Regions from separate parts of the Arthrobacter sp. NicSoilC5 genome, predicted to be linked through region 1. Evidence: riboswitches for the same ligand, from Rfam matches in the RefSeq annotation. Region 1 holds a riboswitch; each other region holds the start of a gene.
What was found. Region 1 has a riboswitch for S-adenosylmethionine ahead of LDO22_RS12275 (DUF1737 domain-containing protein). Riboswitches for the same ligand answer to the same signal wherever they lie in the genome.

Region 1 (3,181 bases):
GCTGCAGCAGGGGAGTGGCAAAGACGTTGTCCGCCACTACGGTGGCCCCGGCCGCGTGCGCCAGTTCGCTGACGGCGGCGATGTCCACGATCTCCTGCATGGGGTTCGACGGGGACTCGAAGAAGACGGCGGTGGTGGGCTTGGACAGGGCTTCGCGCCACTGGTCCAGGTCCGGGCCGTCCACGAAGACCGTCTCCACACCCCAACGGGGCAGGATCTCGTTCAGGATCACAAAGCACGAACCGAACAGTGACCGGGCGGCCACCACCCGGTCGCCCGCAGCCAGCAGGGCGCCCAGCGCGGTGAACACGGCGGACATGCCCGACGCCGTCGCGAAGCATGCTTCGGTGCCTTCGAGCAGCCTGAGCCGTTCCTGGAAGGTGGCCACGGACGGGTTGCCGTAGCGGGAGTAGACAAAGCGCTCGTCCTCGCCGGTGAAGGCGCGTTCGGCTGCCGCGGCGGATTCGTAGACGAACCCTGAGTTCAGGAAGATGGCCTCGGATGTTTCCTGGAAGTTGGAGCGGTCCAGGCCTCCGCGGACTGCCTGGGTGTCGGGGTTCCAGCCGGGGGCGTCTGGGTTGAAGGTCACTTAGTTCTTTCCGAGGTTGGTGGGGAGGCCGCGGTTCTTCCAGCCATTGACGGTCCGCTCGCCATAGCGGTCGGGCTCGCCTTCGAAGCCCTCCAGCACGCTGTACGCGGTGAAGCCGGCCTGGGTGGCGGCAGTCGCGGCCGCGATGGACCGTTGGCCGGACCGGCACAGGAACAGCAGTTCCGCGTGGGGATCCTCCGGCGCCTGCTCCTGGAGGTCCTTGACGAAGTCCGGGTTGGGGATGCCGCCGGGGAAGGTCCACTGGATGAACAGGGGATCGTTGTCCGTCGCCTTGGTGTCCGGGATGCCGATGTGGGCCCATTCGCCCTCGGTGCGGACATCCACCAGGATGGCGCCCTGCTCCAGCTTGGCCCAGGCTTCCTGCGGCGTCAGGTCTCCCGCGTAGCTCATGCGTGGCCCTCGCCGTCGAACTCGCCCTCAAATTCGGCATCGAGCTGGTCCACGGCGGTGGCCACGGCGGCGTCGGCTGAAGCGATCGCGGCCGGAAGGACGATTGCCTGCGCCACGATGACGGTGGTGCCGTTGAAGGTCGCCGCCGGGCTGCCGTGCAGGACGTAGCCATCGGCGAGTGCAGCGGAGATCCGCTCACAGAATTCACGGTTGTCCGCGCCCGTAATCAGGCGGTAGGACAGTCTTTCGTCAGGGGCGGGTGCGTCGGACACGACGGATCTCCTTCTCTCACGCTTGCAGCTCGAATCGGTCGATATGCCGAGTATTCACCTGAGGCACCCCGCCGCGAAAGGGAGGGTTGCCGACCGGCAAGTCAGGGCTTGGCGCCGGTACTCATTACTCCCCAAAAACGTAACACCTGCCGCGCCCGGCCGCATCGCCGCCGTCGTCATGTTCCGTAATTGAGCCGTCCGCGTCACGGCACGGGTTATGCCCATGGGCCGATAAAGTTCTTACCGGGGGCGCCGCCCCGTATCCAGAGCAATGAGTACCGGGGGGTCCTTGTCAGCATGCGGGCACACGTATCGCACCACCACGCCGCCATCCGGCGAAACCGTCCGCGATCCATCGCAGCCTTTTTCGCCGCGGCGTTCATCGCCCTCCTGGCCCTGGTGGTCCCGGCGGGCCCGGCGCACGCGGCGCCTGCTGCACCGGACAAGGGCAAGCCGTGGCTGGGGGCGGTCCTCGAGTGGGGCGAGGATACGGCCGCGGGCTTCAGCGACAGGCTGGGCGCCGGCCCCGCCGTCTTCGGCCACGACATCACCATTCCGTACCGCGAATCGGAGCGGAATGACATCGACGGCTTCCTGCAGCAGACTGCAGCCAAAGGCGCCCACGCCCTGCTCACGGTGAAGCCGTCGGTGCCCCTGGACCAGCTCGGCCCCGCGGAGGCGGAAGCGTTCGCAGCCCAGGTCCGCGACCTGACATCGGGGTTCAAGGGCCAACTGCTGGTCCGGTTCGCCCCCGATATGAATGCCAGCTGGGTGGCCTGGGGCCAGCAGCCGGCCACGTACCGGCAGGCCTTCCAGGCCGTGGCGGCAGCCTTCAAGAAGGACGACGGCGGCCGGGCCGCCATGGTGTGGGCGCCTTACCTGGGCAAGGACTACCCCTTTGAACGGAACCGGAATGCCCCGCAGCCGGGAAGCGACGGGTTTTCCCTCCTGGATACGAACGGGGACGGGACCTGGAACGGAAGCGACAGCGCCTATGCCCCCTACTACCCGGGCGATGACGCCGTGGACTGGGTGGGCCTGACCGCCTATCACGACGACACTGCCGGCGGGGCCGCCGTCAACACGACGCCGCGTCCGGGCGAACTCCAGGAGATGCTGACGGCCTCCGGCGGCGAAAACTTCTACGGCACCTACGCCGAGGGACGCAAAAAGCCTTTCCTCCTCCAGACTTCGGCCTTCTACAGCCCTGCGTCCGGTGGGGCGCCCGAGGCGGACATCAAGACGGGCTGGTGGGACCAGGTGGTGGCCACTGCCACGTCACCCGCTTTCGCCGGGACGGCCGCCGTGGTGTGGGACGAGCGGACCAGCACGCGGGATACCGGCGTGGCAAGTATAAGCTGGCTGCTCACGGGAAGCCCGGATATTGCCAAGGCCGCCCTGGACAGGCTGAAGGCATCGCCGATGGTCACCGGCCCTGTCACGGATGTGGCGTCCACGGGCACCTACGTGCGGGCCAACACGCTTTCCGGCGCCGCCCCCTGGACCGTTGGTGCCGCCATGGTCATCCTCCTGGTGGCCCTGTGGCAGGTTCCCCGCCGGATCAACACCGCCACGTCCTGGAGCTACCAGGACCCTTCCACCAGGGATTCGCGGGTGGACCTGCTGCGCGGACTGGCCATTGTCTTTGTGGTGGTCAACCACTTGGGCATGGCCTCACTGTTCCAGCTGCTCACCCAGGAGGCGGTGGGCTTCGTGTCAGGCGCGGAGCTGTTCGTCCTGTTCTCCGGCCTGGTGGTGGGCATGGTGTACGGGCCCAAGGCCAAGGAGGACTTCGGCCGGGTGGTGGACCTGACGTCCCGCCGGGCCGGGAAGCTCTACGTGACCGCCCTGGCCGTGCTGATCGGCGTCTTCCTTCTTTCCCTGCTCCCGTTCTTCCACACTGAGGCCC
Region 2 (3,181 bases), 950 kb from region 1:
TCCGCCTCCCCGGCGGGCCGGGACGTCTGTTCGGCGAGCGTGTTCCAGAAGGAGGTGTCGGCGTCGGCAATGGACCCGTCCGCGATGGCCGCGGCCGTGGAGGTCAGCGTGGTGACGGTCTGCTTGATCAGGTAGCCGTTGCTGCGCTGTCCGAGTGCATAGCCGTCCAAATAGTGGTCCGACATGCCGCGCATCTCGAAGAGCAGGGTGGCGATGCCGTACTCCACGGAGATGCCGTTGCGGCTGATGGTTTCGGCACTGCCGCCCTGGTACTTGCCCAGGTGTCCCCAGCCGGTGGAGTCGACGTTGTTGAAGACCACCGCGCCGAGCTGCTTGGATTTTTCGACGACGGCGGGGTCGGCGTTGGGGGTGGTGGGGTACAGGATGGAGCCGGATACCAGCTTGCCGTCACGCTCCGCCCGGGTGCCCTGGTGGTGCAGGTCGATCATGTAGTCGATCCGGTATTTGCGCATGACGTTGTTGTGCAGCGCCTGGGTCTCCGGCTGGACCTTGGCCACGTGGTCGCGGTTCAGGTCCACACCCTCGGCGTTGTAGCGGGTGAGGTGCCGGTCCCCCTTGGCGAGGTAATTGTCCAGGGAGAAGTTCACGTCACCCATGGCGCCGTCCGCATTGAGCATGGGCACCACCAGGATGTTCACGCCTTTGAGGATGTCCGCGGATTTGCCGGTCCCCAGGTGCTTAATGAACTCCATGGCGCCCTCGGTGGTGAGCTGCTCGTTGCCGTGCTGCTGGGTCAGGTACAGGATGGTGGGCTTGGCGGGGTCCGAAATGTACTTGACCACGTGGATGTCGCGCCCCTTGACCGTCTGCCCGATGACCTCCAGCTCCATTGCCGGCTGGCGGGCATCCTGGTCCTTCAGGAACGAGACCATCTGTTCGTACGTGGCGAGCTTGGACGTGGTGATCTGGCCGTTGCCGTCGTAGGTGGGGCCTTCGCCCACAGCGTGTGCCAGCGGGGCAGGTCCTGCTACGACGGCCAGCGCCAGGGCTCCGGAGACGGCGAGGAAAGCCGCCGGGCAGCCCGTCGCGACATAAAGCGGCTCAGACTTGCCCCGGGGCAGGCATCTGGATTTATGTGAGAGTGAACCATCCGGAGCGGCCGAGAGACCTGGCTCGATGACGCCGCAGCAACCACGGTCCAGCAGGATTCCTGCCGGCCGAAGGTGCTACTGCCAGGACCGATGGAAAGGAAGATTCCAGCATGTCCCTGAACACCGACCACATCCGCGTCACCCACGCGGGATCCTTGCCCCGCACCCCGGAACTCATCGCCGCCAATGCCGCCAAGGAAACCGACGGCATCACCCCTGAATTCCTGGAACTCCTGGAGGCCTCCGTGGTGGAGGTGGTCCAGCGCCAGAAGGACCTCGGCATCGACATTCCCAACGACGGCGAATACGGGCACACGATGTCCAGCTCCGTGGACTACGGCGCCTGGTGGAACTACTCCTTTGCACGGCTGGGCGGCCTGGAGCCAACCAACGTGGACCGCTGGGCCGATGCCCAGGTGCACCGCTCCTCGCCCGGCAACATTGTCCTGACCTCATTCCCTGACCGGCGCGACCGGCAGGCGTTCAACGAGGCCTACAACGACCCCTCCTCGGGCATCCTGTCCCACCGCAAGAGCGTGACCCAGCCCAAGATCGCCGGACCCCTGACCTACACGGGCCAGGACCTGGTGGCATCGGACATCAGGAACCTGAAGACCGGCCTCGCAGCGGCCGGGTTGTCGGACGGCTTCGTAGCGTCCCTCTCTCCCGGCTCCTGCGCCCGCGTGGCCAACGAGTACTACAAGTCGGATGAGGAACTTGTCTACGCCTGCGCCGATGCTATGCGGGAGGAATACAAGGCGATCATCGATGCCGGCCTGACCGTGCAGCTCGATGATCCGTCCCTGGCCGAGAGCTGGGACCAGATCAATCCCGAGCCCTCCCTGGAGGACTACCTGAAGTTCATCCAGCTGCGCGTCGAGGCCACCAACTGGGCCCTCCGCGACCTGCCCCAGGAACAGATCCGGCTGCACGTCTGCTGGGGTTCCTGGCACGGTCCGCACACCACCGACATCCCCTTCGCCGACATCATCGGATCGGTGCTGCAGGTGAACGCCGGCGCCTACTCCTTCGAGGCTGCCAACGTCCGCCACGAACACGAATGGCGGGTATGGGAGGACACCAAGCTCCCCGAGGGCAAGGTGATCATCCCGGGCATCGTCTCGCACGCCACCAACGTGGTGGAACACCCGGACTTGGTGGCAGACCGCATTGTCCGCTTTGCCGACGTCGTGGGCCGTGAGAATGTCATCGCCTCCACCGACTGCGGCCTGGGCGGGCGGGTCCACCCGCAGATCGCCTTCGCCAAGCTGGAGGCCCTCGGCGAGGGCGCCCGCCGGGCCACCAGCCGCCTCTGGTAGCTGCGGGAGGCGAAGCGGGAACCCGCCGGTTCCGTGCCCTGGCTGAGTCAGGTGCACGGGACCGGCGTTTCGTTTCCCGGGGCTTGCTAAACTGGGTAAGGCCGACCAGGAATCGGCCCACCCCAATCAACCGCCGCTGATGTGTCGCGCCCCCGCGTGCCCGTTTCCGTGGCGGCAGCAACGCCAATCCCCGCAGGAGAACCAGCACTTCATGACAGCCCTGGCACCCGAAACATTCCACGAACAGCTCATGAGCCGCCGCTACGACCCCAGCGTTGCTGCCGTTAACGAGCTCTGCGATTCCCTGCAGGAGACCAAGCCCGGAACCGTGGTCCCCTATGTGGATCCCATGCACGACGTGGAGGAATGCCGCATCATCAGCCTGTTCTCCAACATTGGCGAGGCGGACCCGTCCGGGTTCATCACGGCCGGGGACCAGGACGCCGCGACCCGCATGCTGGGACTGCAGTGGAAGCTGGGCCTGCGCCCCGAGTTCGTGATGCCGTGGAACGTCCACCCCTGGCACGTTCCCGGTGAGCCCAACGGCAAGTTCACTCCCGACCAGATCCAGGCAGGCCTGAAGCCGCTGCTGAAGTTCCTGGCCCTGGTGCCCCGTGCCTCCGTCATCGTGGCGCACGGAACCGAAGCCAACCGGTTGGCCAACGCACTCCTGAAGACCGAAGTTCCGCTGCTGTGGCGCCGTGGCCTGAAGACCTACAAGGTACGCTCCCTGAGCGGCCGCGCCTTCGC
Region 3 (3,181 bases), 1.9 Mb from region 1:
TTCGGTAGTGGCCGCGAGGCCATCGTGTTCACAGGCGTAAGAGACGTGATCCATGCGCATGCGAACATCTTGGCACTTTGTGATCAGGCTCTCAGCTAAGGGCACCCTTACTAGTATTTGTGGCGCCCGGCGCCCCCGTTATTCGGCCGAGACAGTGGCCGGAAGACCATGTTCGTCACAATGCTGTCCACGGCAACCGTCCGGTTCCTAGACTGGGCCCAGGTCATGAGTGCCAGCGCCAAGCCCCGGCTCGCTGGCCGGCAACCCTCCATCCGCGGTGGGGTGCCCCGGGTGAAGACCTGGCTCCCCGGCAACAGCCGGGAGCAAGCGCGGCCCGTACTGCCGGTGAGCATGCCGGGCCCATGTCAAAGGAGATTTGGATGTCCAACGGATGGTCCTTCGAAACCCGCCAGATCCACGCAGGCCAGGCGGCGGACAGCGCCACGGGGGCCCGCGCCCTGCCTATCTACCAGACCACGTCATTCGTGTTTCCCAGCGCTGAAAGCGCCGCCAACCGTTTTGCCCTGGCTGAACTTGCGCCCATCTATACCCGCATCGGCAATCCCACCCAGGATGCCGTCGAGCAACGGATTGCCAGCCTCGAAGGAGGCCTGGCCGCGCTGCTGCTGAGCTCCGGGCAGGCCGCCGAAACCTTCGCTGTCCTGAACATCGCCGAGGCAGGCGACCACATCGTGGCCAGCCCCAGCCTTTACGGCGGAACCTACAACCTGTTTGCGCACACGCTGAAGAAGTTCGGCATCTCGGTGACCTTCGTGGCCGATCCGGACAACCTGGACCAGTGGCGCGATGCCGTGCAGCCCAACACCAAGCTCTTCTTCGGTGAAGTGGTGTCCAACCCGCGCCAGGACGTCCTGGATATTGAAGGCATCTCCGAGGTGGCCCACCAGGCCGGGGTTCCGCTCATTGTGGACAACACCTTGTCCACGCCGTACCTGATCCGCCCGCTGGAGTGGGGTGCGGATATTGTCCTGCACTCGGCCACCAAGTACCTGGGCGGCCACGGCTCGGCCATCGCCGGTGTCATCGTCGATTCCGGCAAGTTCGATTTCGGCAAGGATCCGGAGCGGTTCCCCGGCTTCAACACCCCGGACCCCACGTACAACGGCCTGGTCTACGCCCGCGATCTCGGTGAAGGCGGCGCACTCGGCGCCAACCTCTCCTACATCCTCAAGGCCCGTGTGCAGTTGCTGCGCGACCTCGGCTCAGCCGTCTCGCCCTTCAACGCGTTCCTGATTTCCCAGGGCCTGGAGACGTTGAGCCTGCGGGTGGAGCGCCACGTTGCGAACGCCACGGAAGTGGCGCGCTGGCTGGAGGCAAGGGACGACGTCGAATCCGTCGCCTACGCGGGGCTGCCCTCCAGCCCCTGGTACGAGCGTGGCCGCAAGTACGGACCCAAGGGGACGGGCGCCGTCGTGGCCTTCAACCTGGCCGGCGGGGCAGAGGCGGGCAAGCGCTTCGTCGACGCCCTGGAGCTGCATTCCCACGTGGCCAACATCGGCGACGTCCGCTCCCTGGTCATCCACCCCGCGTCCACCACGCACAGCCAGCTCTCGCCGGAGCAGCAGGTTGTGGCCGGCGTGCACCCGGGCCTGGTCCGGCTTTCCGTTGGCCTGGAGCACATCGACGACATCCTGGCCGACCTGGAGGCAGGCTTCCGGGCAGCCAAGGGCGCCGACGCGTAGCCCCAAACGCGAGCGTCGCAGCATGTGCCGGCCGGCGAACCGGGAAGTCACAACCAGTCATACTCTTGGCCTGGAGTGGGGGGTGTTTCGTACACTCGAACCAGGTCATGAGTGCCAGTGACAGCCCCGGCTTGCTGGCCGGCAACCCTCCATCCGCGGTGGGGTGCCCCGGGTGAGGACCTGGCCTGCCGGTCAGACGACGGCAGGCAAGCGCGTAGAAGAGGTCTTGCCATGACGGTTACCGTCGCCCGAACCACCATCCCCCAACACGGAATCGTCCGTTACGCCTCCATCGGGGGACTGGAACTCGAAGCCGGGGGATACCTCCCGGACGTCACCCTGGCCTACGAAACCTGGGGGACGCTCAACGCGGACGCCAGCAACGCCATCCTGATCGAGCATGCGCTGACCGGCAGCACCCACGTGACCCGCGGCGACACCGACGAAGAAGGCTGGTGGGAACAGCTGGCCGGCCCCGGCGCTCCCGTGGACACGGACCGCTTCTTCGTGGTGTCCATCAATATCGTTGGCGGCTGCTACGGATCTACGGGCCCGTCATCGCCCGCGCCGGACGGAAAGCCCTGGGGCTCCAGGTTTCCCCTCGTCACGCTGCGCGACAGCACCGTTGCCGAGGCAAGGCTCGCGGACCAGCTGGGCATCAAGAGCTGGTTCGCCGTCCTCGGCGGATCCATGGGCGGCGCCCGCGCCCTGGAATGGGCGGTGACGTACCCGGAAAGGGTGCAGCGCTGCGCGGTGATCTCCGTGGGAGCCGCCAGTACTGCCGAACAGATTGCCTTCGCGCAGGCCCAAACGCTGGCCATCCGGCAGGACCCCAATTTCAACGGCGGGGACTACTACGGCGGTCCGTGCCCGGAAGACGGGCTGGCGCTCGCCCGGCGCATCGCCCACATCACCTACCGGTCGGCTGCCGAACTGGAAGGCCGCTTCGGCCGGGCACCCCAGGCGCCCGAGTCGCCCCTGCAGGGGGAAGTTCTTGCCTCCCGCGGCCGCTACCAGGTGGAAAGCTACCTGGACCACCAGGGCAACAAGCTGGTGAAGCGCTTCGATGCCAACAGCTATATCGCCCTGACCGAGGCACTGATGAGCCACGATGTGTGCCGGGGACGGGGAACCTTGACCGAAACCCTCGCCGCCTCCACGGCACGGTTCTTCGTGGCCGCCGTCGACTCGGACCGGCTCTATTTTCCGTCGCAGTCCCACGAACTGGCCCAGGCGCTGCCCGGGGACGTGGACGTCCATGTCATCCAGGCACCGATCGGGCACGACGGGTTCCTCACCGAGATCGGGCAGTTGGGCGGCCGGCTGCGGAACAGCTTCCTGGTCTAGGCGCCGCCTGGCGCACAGCCCTTAATGTGCATTCCTGCAGATGCGTTCTGCACTAATCGGCGTTGAGGTTGCGCCGCAGGCAGACCATACTCATCGAATCCGGCTTTCGTGGTGTGCATCACACCCGTCTG

Region 2: linked by a shared signal. The riboswitch ahead of LDO22_RS16720 (cobalamin-independent methionine synthase II family protein) and the one ahead of LDO22_RS12275 (DUF1737 domain-containing protein) in region 1 are both predicted to bind S-adenosylmethionine.
Region 3: linked by a shared signal. The riboswitch ahead of LDO22_RS20740 (homoserine O-acetyltransferase) and the one ahead of LDO22_RS12275 (DUF1737 domain-containing protein) in region 1 are both predicted to bind S-adenosylmethionine.

What each region holds. Positions count from the first base shown of each region.
Region 1 is NZ_AP024660.1:2,607,435-2,610,615, reverse strand. It holds gene LDO22_RS12285 (O-succinylhomoserine sulfhydrylase) at 1-589, opposite strand, end outside; gene LDO22_RS12280 (rhodanese-like domain-containing protein) at 590-1,000, opposite strand; gene LDO22_RS12275 (DUF1737 domain-containing protein) at 997-1,272, opposite strand; SAM riboswitch class IV at 1,286-1,401, opposite strand; gene LDO22_RS12270 (OpgC domain-containing protein) at 1,570-3,181, shown strand, end outside.
Region 2 is NZ_AP024660.1:3,553,686-3,556,866, reverse strand. It holds gene LDO22_RS16725 (M14 family zinc carboxypeptidase) at 1-1,007, opposite strand, end outside; SAM riboswitch class I at 1,105-1,209, shown strand; gene LDO22_RS16720 (cobalamin-independent methionine synthase II family protein) at 1,223-2,431, shown strand; gene LDO22_RS16715 (uracil-DNA glycosylase) at 2,643-3,181, shown strand, end outside.
Region 3 is NZ_AP024660.1:4,479,360-4,482,540, forward strand. It holds gene LDO22_RS20730 (VOC family protein) at 1-60, opposite strand, end outside; SAM riboswitch class IV at 222-336, shown strand; gene LDO22_RS20735 (bifunctional o-acetylhomoserine/o-acetylserine sulfhydrylase) at 381-1,703, shown strand; SAM riboswitch class IV at 1,807-1,922, shown strand; gene LDO22_RS20740 (homoserine O-acetyltransferase) at 1,935-3,050, shown strand.